DNA from 3 places in the Paenarthrobacter sp. NCHU4564 genome. Region 2 is predicted to be linked to each of the others. Evidence: riboswitches for the same ligand, from Rfam matches in the RefSeq annotation. Region 2 holds a riboswitch; each other region holds the start of a gene.
The links. Region 2 has a riboswitch for thiamine pyrophosphate ahead of thiC (phosphomethylpyrimidine synthase ThiC). Riboswitches for the same ligand answer to the same signal wherever they lie in the genome.
Positions count from the first base shown of each region.

Region 1: another riboswitch for thiamine pyrophosphate. It lies ahead of thiD (bifunctional hydroxymethylpyrimidine kinase/phosphomethylpyrimidine kinase); the one in region 2 lies ahead of thiC (phosphomethylpyrimidine synthase ThiC).
Region 3: another riboswitch for thiamine pyrophosphate. It lies ahead of ACSVIE_RS16095 (ECF transporter S component); the one in region 2 lies ahead of thiC (phosphomethylpyrimidine synthase ThiC).

Region 1 is NZ_JBQLIS010000007.1:60,542-63,812, forward strand. It holds gene ACSVIE_RS09375 (Rne/Rng family ribonuclease) at 1-1,221, shown strand, start outside; TPP riboswitch at 1,381-1,479, shown strand; gene thiD (bifunctional hydroxymethylpyrimidine kinase/phosphomethylpyrimidine kinase) at 1,470-3,008, shown strand.
Region 2 is NZ_JBQLIS010000016.1:70,114-73,384, forward strand. It holds gene ACSVIE_RS15700 (alpha/beta fold hydrolase) at 1-343, shown strand, start outside; gene thiC (phosphomethylpyrimidine synthase ThiC) at 326-2,149, opposite strand; TPP riboswitch at 2,144-2,251, opposite strand; gene ACSVIE_RS15710 (amidohydrolase family protein) at 2,338-3,271, shown strand, end outside.
Region 3 is NZ_JBQLIS010000017.1:54,734-58,004, forward strand. It holds gene ACSVIE_RS16085 (DUF4235 domain-containing protein) at 84-344, opposite strand; gene ACSVIE_RS16090 (NUDIX hydrolase) at 408-1,085, opposite strand; TPP riboswitch at 1,221-1,357, shown strand; gene ACSVIE_RS16095 (ECF transporter S component) at 1,436-2,056, shown strand; gene ACSVIE_RS16100 (ABC transporter ATP-binding protein) at 2,056-3,271, shown strand, end outside.

The DNA.
Region 1 (3,271 bases), on a different contig from region 2:
GGCAAGTTCACCGGCAGCGGTGGAAACCTTGAGGAGACCGTCACCAAGAACAACCTCGAGGCCGCTGAGGAAGTCGTCCGCCAGCTTCGCCTGCGGGACATTGGTGGCATCATCGTCATCGACTTCATCGACATGGTCCTCGAATCCAACCGCGACCTCGTGCTACGTCGCCTGGTGGAGTGCCTTGGCCGCGACCGGACCAAGCATCAGGTAGCTGAAGTGACATCGCTGGGCCTGGTCCAGATGACGCGCAAGCGCATGGGTACCGGACTGCTTGAAGTCTTCGGCGAGCAGTGTGAACACTGCGCCGGACGCGGTGTTGTCACGCATGACGAACCCGTGGAGCACCGCCGAGCCAATGCGGTTGCCGTCGAGCAGCACCGCCCCCACTCCGAGCCGCAGCAGCCGGCGCCCCGCACGGAGCGCAAGCGCCGCCGTGGCAAGGGTGGTGGACAGGGGAACGGTGAAGCGTCCGTTGCCCACGCCCCGTCCCCGGCAGCGCCGGCACCAGCCGCCGCCACCGAAGCCATGGACCCGGTTCGCCAGGCCAAGGCCGAGGCGACCCGCGCCGCCCTGGCCACGATCGCTGCCGCCGCCCATGCCGCACACCTGCACGACGACGAGGTCCACCGTGCCGAGGAAGCGGCCCGCGCAGCGGCGCAGGCCGGAGATGCAGCTGAAGCCAAGGAAGCACCTGCCGGGCAGGCTCCCACGGAGGATTCGTCCGCCAGGGAATCGGCCACTGCGTCCAAGGAAGGCCGGACCGCGCCTGTCCTGCGGTTCGGCGGCGAGGAAGTTGCACTGCCGTTCGTTGAACACCAAGAGGAACCGCAGCCGGCCAAGCCGACCATGAGCCTGGATCTGTTGGCGGAAGCGTTCTCGCACCTGGGCGCCGCTCCTGAGCCCGAACCCCAGGCATCCGCTTCCGGTGGCGGTTCCGCCGAGGCCACGGACGCAGTGGCAACCGGCCAGGCTTCGGATGCCGGACATGCCGTGGCGGAGGCCGGGGCACGGGCCCGCGGCCGCCGCGGACGCCGGAACCGCAGCGCAAGCAGGGCCCAGGGTGCTGCCAACGAGACCAACATCGAGCACCATGAGACGGGTACTTCGGCGGGCGGTGGTTCCTCGCATGAAGCCAAGGCCCCGGCAAAACCTGCCGAAAAGCCCGCAGGCGAAGAGCCCATCATCCTCGGTGTCGGTGTCCCGGCCTCCGAGCTGTAGCTCTTCGGCGCTGATTGGCGCTCCAACCCGATAGGGATTGACGCGGCCCGCGGATTTTCCTGCACAGGCACACTGCAGCAGGATTCCGGGGGCCGTAGTCATATCCGTGGAGCAACTGCGCGTGGGTTTCGGAGGGCCGGTGTTTCCCGGCTAGTCTTGGGGATTGACACGGGGTGCCGGGCGTCGGGCCCGGCTGAGATCCAGACCCGTTGAACCTGTCCGGTTAGCACCGGCGAAGGGATGTCCCCATGACTTCTTTGTCGTCTTCTTCCGCCTACCCTGATTCTGCCGTCTACCCGGCAGCCCCCGGCCCTGTCAGGCCACCGCGTGTTCTGAGCATCGCAGGCTCGGATCCGTCCGGGGGAGCGGGAATCCAGGCAGACCTGAAGGCAATTTCTGCCCTCGGGGGTTACGGCATGGCCGCCGTCACCGCCCTCACTGCCCAAAATACCCTTGGCGTCAGCAGTGTCCATGTGCCGCCGGTGGAATTCCTGCGCCAGCAGTTGGAAGCGGTCGGCAGCGACATCACGATCGATGCCGTCAAAATCGGGATGTTGGGCGACGCGGAGGTCATTGGCGAGGTCCGCAGCTGGCTCGGAACGGTGCGTCCCGCCGTCGTGGTCCTTGATCCCGTGATGGTAGCCACCAGCGGCGACCGCCTCCTGAGGGAAACCGCTGAGGAAGCATTGCGTCATCTTCTGCCCCTGGCGGACCTGGTCACCCCCAACCTCCCCGAACTTGCCATGCTGCTCGGAGAACCTGAGGCCGCGGACTGGGCCTCGGCACTCGACCAGGGAAAGCGCCTGGCCGCGGCTTGCGGAAATACCGTGCTGGTCAAAGGCGGGCACCTTGCCGGTGACGATTGCCCCGACGCCTTGGTCAACACGGGCGGTTTGCTGCGCCAGGACATCATCGAGGTTGGCGGACCGCGTGTCTACACCGGCAACAGCCACGGGACGGGCTGCTCGCTTTCATCGGCATTGGCCACCGTGCAGGCCCGGACGGGTGACTGGGAAGCTTCCCTTCGGGAAGTGAAGCCGTGGTTGCTGCAGGCACTCCGGGACGCTGACAGGCTGGAGGTCGGCCAAGGCAGCGGCCCCATCCATCATTTCCACCACCTTGAGGCCTCCGCAGCGCCGGATACCTTCGCGGCGCGCTTATGGGCAGAGGCGTCCAGAGAACTCGGGGCCATCAACGCGTTGCCGTTTATCGAGGGGCTGGAATCGGGTGCGCTGCCAGAGTCCTGGTTCAACTACTACCTCGCCCAGGACGCGCTGTACCTCAACGGATACTCGCGGGTCCTGGCCAGGGCGGGGGCACTGGCTCCCAGCGAGGAAGAGCAGCTGTTCTGGGCCAAAGCCTCCCAGGTGTGCCTGGAGGTGGAATCGGAGTTGCACCGGAACTGGCTGGCCACGCGCCGCACCAGCCAGGCGACCGGGCCGGTTACCAAGTCCTATGTGGACCATCTCCTGGCGGCCTCGGCATCAGGCAGCTATGGTGTGCTGCTCGCGGCGATCCTGCCCTGCTACTGGCTTTACGCCGAGGTGGGACACCGCCTGCATGCTTCCTATGTCCGGAACGGCGAACCGGCCAGCCACCCTTATGCGGACTGGCTCCGGACCTACGCAGACGAAGAATTCGCCGAAGCGACCAGGACCGCCATCAGGTTCACCGACCTGGCAGCGGCTTCTGCCTCAGGGCAAGAGCGGGCGGCGATGGTGGAAGCCTTTGCCCACTCCTGCCGCTACGAGACAGCCTTCTTCGACGCTCCGCGCTTGTTCGCGTAATGGCTTTCCAGCGCGTCGAAACAGCAAAGCCGCCCGTCCGCGGTAGGCTGTATGGGCACGGTGCCGGGCGAGTCCGTTCCAGTGGTGACAAGCGTCACCTCCAGGGCTCCGGGCCCGGCCTCATTTGCGACTGAAGGTCAAACTAGCGTAATCTTGATCTTCGGTGCTTACGCCAACACTTGGGTTATGCCCCTTGGAATTGTTCATGGGATGACTCGCGGGCTTCGATCTGAAGTCCACGGCGTTGAGGCACAGCGCGAACC
Region 2 (3,271 bases):
GCTCAACGACGCCGACTATGAACGCGAGTTCTACCGCCGTGCGTTTTCATCCGTGGCAGGCGTGCCCGATACACCCCAGGCCAGGCGCTCTGCCCGGCGGCTCAGGTTGCAGGCTCCGCCCTGGGAAGCCCCCTTGCACATCGTTCCGGGGGTCCCCACGCTGGTGCTGACCGGCGGTTGGGAGCCCCTTTACGAAGAGATCGCCGCGTACCTCCAGGAAACCGGTGCCCTCCGGCGCGTGGCCGCGGGAGGGCACCGGCCCCAGGACTCGGTGGAAGGTGACCGGATCATCCGATCGTTCATCGCCGAGGTCGGGCGGACTATGTCAGTTCGCGCGTCCTGAGGCTGCCGGTACCTGGAGTTCCGGCAGGTAGACCTTGCCTCCAGCTGCGAGGAATTCCTCGCTTTTCTCCCGCATGCCGCTGTACATGTCGGCGATCGCGGCCTGCGCTTCGGCCGAACCGTATTCGTCGCGGATGTCCTGGCTGATGCGCATGGAGCAGAACTTGGGGCCACACATGGAGCAGAAGTGCGCGGTCTTGGCCGGTTCGGCCGGAAGCGTCTCGTCGTGGAACGACTCCGCGGTCACCGGATCCAGGGACAGGGCGAACTGGTCCCGCCACCGGAACTCGAAACGCGCCTTGGAGAGGGCATCGTCACGTTCGTTCGCCCCAGGGTGTCCCTTGGCCAGGTCCGCGGCGTGGGCGGCGATCTTGTAGGTGATGACGCCGGTCTTGACGTCGTCCTTGTTCGGCAGGCCAAGGTGCTCCTTGGGTGTCACGTAGCAGAGCATGGCCGTGCCGTAGCGGGCGATCTCCGTGGCACCGATGGCGGAGGTGATGTGGTCATAACCCGGGGCAACGTCTGTCACGAGCGGCCCGAGGGTGTAGAACGGAGCCCCCTTGCACAGTTCCTGCTGGCGTTCCACATTCTCCCGCACCAGGTGGAAAGGGATGTGGCCCGGTCCTTCGACCATGACCTGGACGTCGTATTCCCAGGCTCGCTGGGTCAGCTCGGCAAGGGTGTCCAGTTCGGCGAACTGCGCGGCATCGTTGGCGTCGGCTGTGGCTCCGGGGCGGAGGCCGTCACCGAGTGAGAAGGCAACGTCGTACTGTGCGAAGATCTCGCACAGCTCATCGAAATGCGTGTAAAGGAAGTTCTCCTTGTGGTGGGCCAGGCACCAGCCGGCCATGATGGAGCCACCGCGGGACACGATGCCCGTGACCCGGTTGGCGGTGAGGGGCACGTACCGCAGGAGGACGCCGGCATGGATGGTCATGTAGTCCACACCTTGCTCGCACTGTTCGATCACCGTGTCACGGAAGATTTCCCACGTGAGGTTATTGGCCTCACCATTGACCTTTTCCAAAGCCTGGTAGATCGGAACCGTGCCGATGGGCACGGGTGAGTTCCGGATGATCCATTCGCGGGTCGTGTGGATGTCATCTCCCGTGGACAAATCCATGACGGTGTCTGCGCCCCACTGCGTGGCCCACTGCAGCTTGTCGACTTCCTCGGCAATGGAGCTGGTGACAGCCGAGTTGCCGATGTTGGCGTTGATCTTCACCAGGAAGGCCTTGCCGATGATCATCGGTTCCGATTCCGGGTGGTTGATATTGTTCGGGATGATGGCCCGCCCTGCAGCGACTTCGCTGCGGACCAGCTCCACGTCGCAGTTCTCCCGCAGGGCCACGAACCGCATTTCCGGGGTGACGATGCCCTGCCTGGCGTAATGCATCTGGGTGACGGTCTTGCCTTCGACGGCGCGGCGGGGCACCGGTTGTGCACCCTTCCACTCCGCAGACGCTGCTCCGCGCCGCACGGCCGACTTGCCGTCGTCGAGCAGGTTGCGTTCCCGGCCCGTGTAGCTTTCCGTATCGCCGCGTTCCTCGATCCAGGCCTTCCTGAACGGTTCCAGACCGACTACCGGATCACTTCCCGGGCCGGCCGTGCGGTACACCCGCAAAGGATCGTTGGCCTGCCCGTTGGGGGAGGGTTCCAGGGCGATCTCGGTCACCGGTACGCGGATGCCGTGGCCCGGATCCTCCACCCAAGCCAGCGAATGGGACTTCAGCGACTGCGTGACGGCTTCCCCGGCCGGAGCAGTCTGGTTCCGGGCAGGGCTGTGCTGTGTTTCTGTGGTGCTCAAGGATTACTCACTTCCTTCGCCGGCATTACCCGGACAGGTTCGACGGTCGCAGACTGCTTCAGCCCGATCTCAGCCCCTGCAAGGGCTCCCGTGTGGTCAGGGAAGAAGCTACCACAGGGGCAGCGGGTGCTCCCAGTCACAAGCTTTCGAAAGGGGCGGGGCGGGGTTCGTCGCACTAGGCTTCTGCCATGGCCAACATCATTGAATTCAGCGGTCCGGTGCTGGTTGCAGCCGATGACGAACGCCGGGGATTGTGGTCAGTTGACGGAAAGCTGACTTTTGAACGTCCCGCAACGCCGCCGGACAGAGTGCTTGCCGGATGGGTGCTGCCGGGCTTCGTCGACGCGCATTGCCACATCGGGCTGGGGCCCGGTGGTGCGGTGGATGAGGAGACCACGCTCGCCCAGGCCATGGCGGACCGGAACGCCGGAACGCTGCTGATCCGCGACGCCGGTTCGCCCGGCAATACCCGCTGGGTCCAGCAAAGGGAGGACCTTCCGCGCCTCATCCGGGCCGGCCGGCACATTGCCCGCAGCAAGCGGTACCTGCGGGGTCTGGGCCACGAAGTCGAGCCGGATGAACTGGTGGAGACCGTCCGGAAAGAAGCGCGCGACGGCGATGGCTGGGTCAAGCTGGTGGGCGACTGGATTGACAGGGGAGTGGGGGACTTAACCGCGTCATTTCCAGCCGGGGTCGTCAAGGAAGCCATAGCTGCCGCGCATGACGAAGGCGCCCGGGTTACCGCGCATTGCTTCGCGGAACAGACCATCGACCACATGCTGGACGGCGGAATCGACTGCATAGAGCATGCCACCGGGTTGCTGCCGCGGCACATCCCGCGCCTCGTGGAACAGGATGTTCCGATCGTTCCCACCCTGGTCAACATTGCCACCTTTCCCGACATCGCGGCGCAGGCCAAGCCAAAGTTTCCCGACTACGCGCAGCACATGACCAGCCTGTGGGAACGCCGGCGCGAGCGGGTTTTTGAAGCCTATGAGGCCGGCGTTTCCATTTATGCCGGCACTGACGCCGGCAGCGTCATCAAGCATGGCCGGATCGCCGACGAGATGCAGGAACTGCACGACGCCGGCCTGCCGCCTGCCGCGGTGCTGAATGCCGCCA
Region 3 (3,271 bases), on a different contig from region 2:
GGCGGTCAGGGCACCTTGGAAATGGGTCGCCCAAGGGTGCGCCGCCGGTGGTGGGGTGCCTTGGCTTGTCCCCGGGCAGCGGGTCAGACGATGTCGTGCGTCTTGGCGAAGCGGGCGATCGCGCGCTGCGTGCCGCGGCTGGTTAGGACCTGGATGAGGGTGCTCACGAAGGCCGAAACCAGCGCGAATGTCAGTGCTGAGCGCAGGCTGGTTTCGAGGTCGTCATGACCTGCGGGCGGCTTGTTGCCGCTGGCCTTCTCCCAAGCCAGGTTGACCAGTTTGGTGCCGACGAATCCTGCTCCGAGGCTCACTCCGGTCCCCAGCAGCTTGAAGAAGAAGTTCATGTCCCAAGCCTAACCTCACCTACAGCGTGCACCAGGCACCATTCGCGGGCGCAATGGGAGCCTTTATCGGCGGTTTTCCCTGTCTTTCAGGAAGGCCGCCATGGAACCCCGGGGTGCCAGGACGGGAACTACGGGGTGCCGGGCGCCCCACACAGCATCCACGGTGCCCAGGCTCGCAAGTTCCTTGAGCAGGTAGTAGGTGGGTGGCATGAGGTGGAGCGTGCCTTCGGCTTCAGCGGAGAGGACGCCGGCCACGGGCATCCAGAGCGACTGCCAGGCTTCCGTTGTTTGGTGTTGGGGCGCTGCCCCGTCACGGGCCTTGGCGACGTAGAAGTAGGTGTCAAAGCGCTTGGGCATGTCCACCGGGGTCACCCAGTTGGCCCACGGACGCAGATCTGCAGGCTCAAGCGTGAGTCCGGCTTCCTCCTGCACCTCGCGGAGGGCGGCAGTCAGCACGGTGCCCGCTTCCCGGATGGCTTGGTCCGGGTTGGCGGCGATGGATGCTTCCGACCACGCATCGGCGTGCCCTGCCAGCAACTCCTGCGGGTAGTCCCACCCTTCACTGTCCGCGGCATCCACGCGGCCTCCGGGAAAGACCACCATGCCCGCGGCGAAGTCCATGGTGGACACCCGGTGCTGGACGAAGACCTCGAGCCCGTCGGCGGCGTCCCTGAGCAGGATCACGCTGGCAGCGAGCCGTGGTTCGGGTGCAGGCTGGCCTAAGCCGGGATGATCCGTCATGAAGTCATTCTCTCAGGTGTGCATGAGAGAGGAAGCCGGCAAACGGGCCGGGAGAAACCGCAACCCTTTATGACTGCCAGCGAGGGCCAACGCACGGACCCGGGTGTAAACTGGACCTCGCCCATCAGGGCAGATTGATAACGACAGGGGAGCGCCGCCGTCGAACCCTGCAGGGATGCAGGTGACGCGAGGGCGCTGAGAGTGCGGACAGCCGCAGACCCTCGAACCTGATCCGGTTAGTACCGGCGCAAGGGAGTCGAGCTTCTCAGAGTGTCCGGAACACCGGTGGCGCATGCCTGCCGGGAATCCGGGGAGCACTTTCCCCTCCTGTAACCTCAGGAGGCAAAGAAATGACCACGGCAAGCGTGAAGAAGACCAGTTACAACTGGCGTGTAGTAGACATCGTGGTGGCAGCTTTGATCGCCATCGCCGGCGGCGTGATCTTCTGGGCATGGTCCCAGGGCGCCGCGATCGTATCCATTCCCATGAACGCGGCCTACCCGCCCTTGACCGGCCTGATTGCCGGCGGCTGGATGATCCCCGCAGTTCTGGGCATGCTGATCATCCGCAAACCCGGTGCCGCGCTGTTCTGCGAGGCTGTGGCCGCGACGGGTGAGCTGATCATGGGTTCCCAGTACGGCACCACCGTTTTGATTTCCGGCGTCCTGCAGGGCCTGGGTGCCGAGCTGGTGTTCGCTGCGTTCCGCTACAAGAAGTTCAACCTCCCCACGGCGCTGCTGGCCGGTGCCGGTGCGGGCCTCTTCTGCGGCCTCAACGACTCCTTCATGCCGTGGGGCTGGAACATCGCCTACGAGGCCGTGGACAAGCTGGCCTACATCGCGTTCTGCACGTTGTCCGGCGCCATCATTGCCGGTGCCCTCTCCTGGGTCGCCACCCGGGGCCTGGCCAAAACCGGCGTGTTGAGCGCCTTCGCATCGCGCAAGGCCGCCTCGGAGCCCGTCTTCAACTGATGGCACAGACCAACACCGGCAGGCCTGCCGCCATCTCCGCCGAGGGCTGGGGTTGGCGGCACGCCGGCCGGACCACACCTGCCATCCAGGGCCTTGACCTCCGCATCGATCCGGGCGAGCGAGTGTTGCTGTTGGGTCCCTCCGGTGCGGGCAAGTCGACCTTGCTGCACGCGCTGGCCGGGGTCCTGGGCGAGGAAGAGGATGATTCGGACGAGACCGGTTCACTCCTGTTGGACGGTGCTTCGCCGCGGGAACAACGCGGCCGCGCCGGATTGATGCAGCAGGATCCCGAAACGCAGGTGGTCTTGTCCCGGATTGGCGACGACGTCGCCTTCGGAGCCGAAAACCTTGCCGTGCCCCGTGACCGGATCTGGACCCGGGTTCATGAAGCGCTCGACGACGTGGGGTTGCGTACCGCTGATGGCGGCGGTTTGGCGTTGGACCACCCGACGGCGGCACTCTCCGGCGGCCAAAAGCAGCGGCTTGCGCTGGCGGGTATTTTGGCGATGAGACCGGGATTGATCCTGTTGGACGAACCGACGGCCAACCTGGACCCTGCCGGTGTGCTGGAAGTCCGTGATGCCGTGCGCCGATGCCTGGACAAGACAGGCGCCACCTTGGTTGTGGTGGAACACAGGGTGTCCGTCTGGAAGGACCTGGTGGACAGGATCGTGGTCCTGCAGCCCGGTTCGGCGGGCGGTGGGGTGCTCCTGGATGGGCCGCCGGACCAGGTTCTGGCTGAAGCGCACAGCCTGCTCAAGGCCGCCGGCGTGTGGGTGCCCGGGTACGTTCCCGAAACCCGCCGCAGGGAACGCGGCAACCAATCCGCGCAACTGCTGGTGGCGGCCCAGGACCTGGCAGTTTCCCGCGCCAAGCCACGCAGGAAGGGTTTCAGGTCCATCCCGCCGCAGCCGGTGCAGCACGGCATCAGTGCCCAGGTCCGGGCAGGGCAGGCGCTCACCATCACCGGACCCAACGGCACCGGAAAGTCCACGTTCGCCTTGACGCTGGCAGGACTTTTGGCGCCGGTGGCAGGGAAGGTCTCTGCCGCCGTCGAGCTTTCCGAAGGCGCCGGGATAGATCCCTTCCGGTGGAAAGCGGACCAACTGATTTCCCGGATCGGCACGGTGTTCCAGGAACCGGAGCACCAGTTCGTCACCGGCAAGGTGCTGGATGAGCTGATGTTCGGTCCCAGGCATGTGGGCCGTGGCGAGG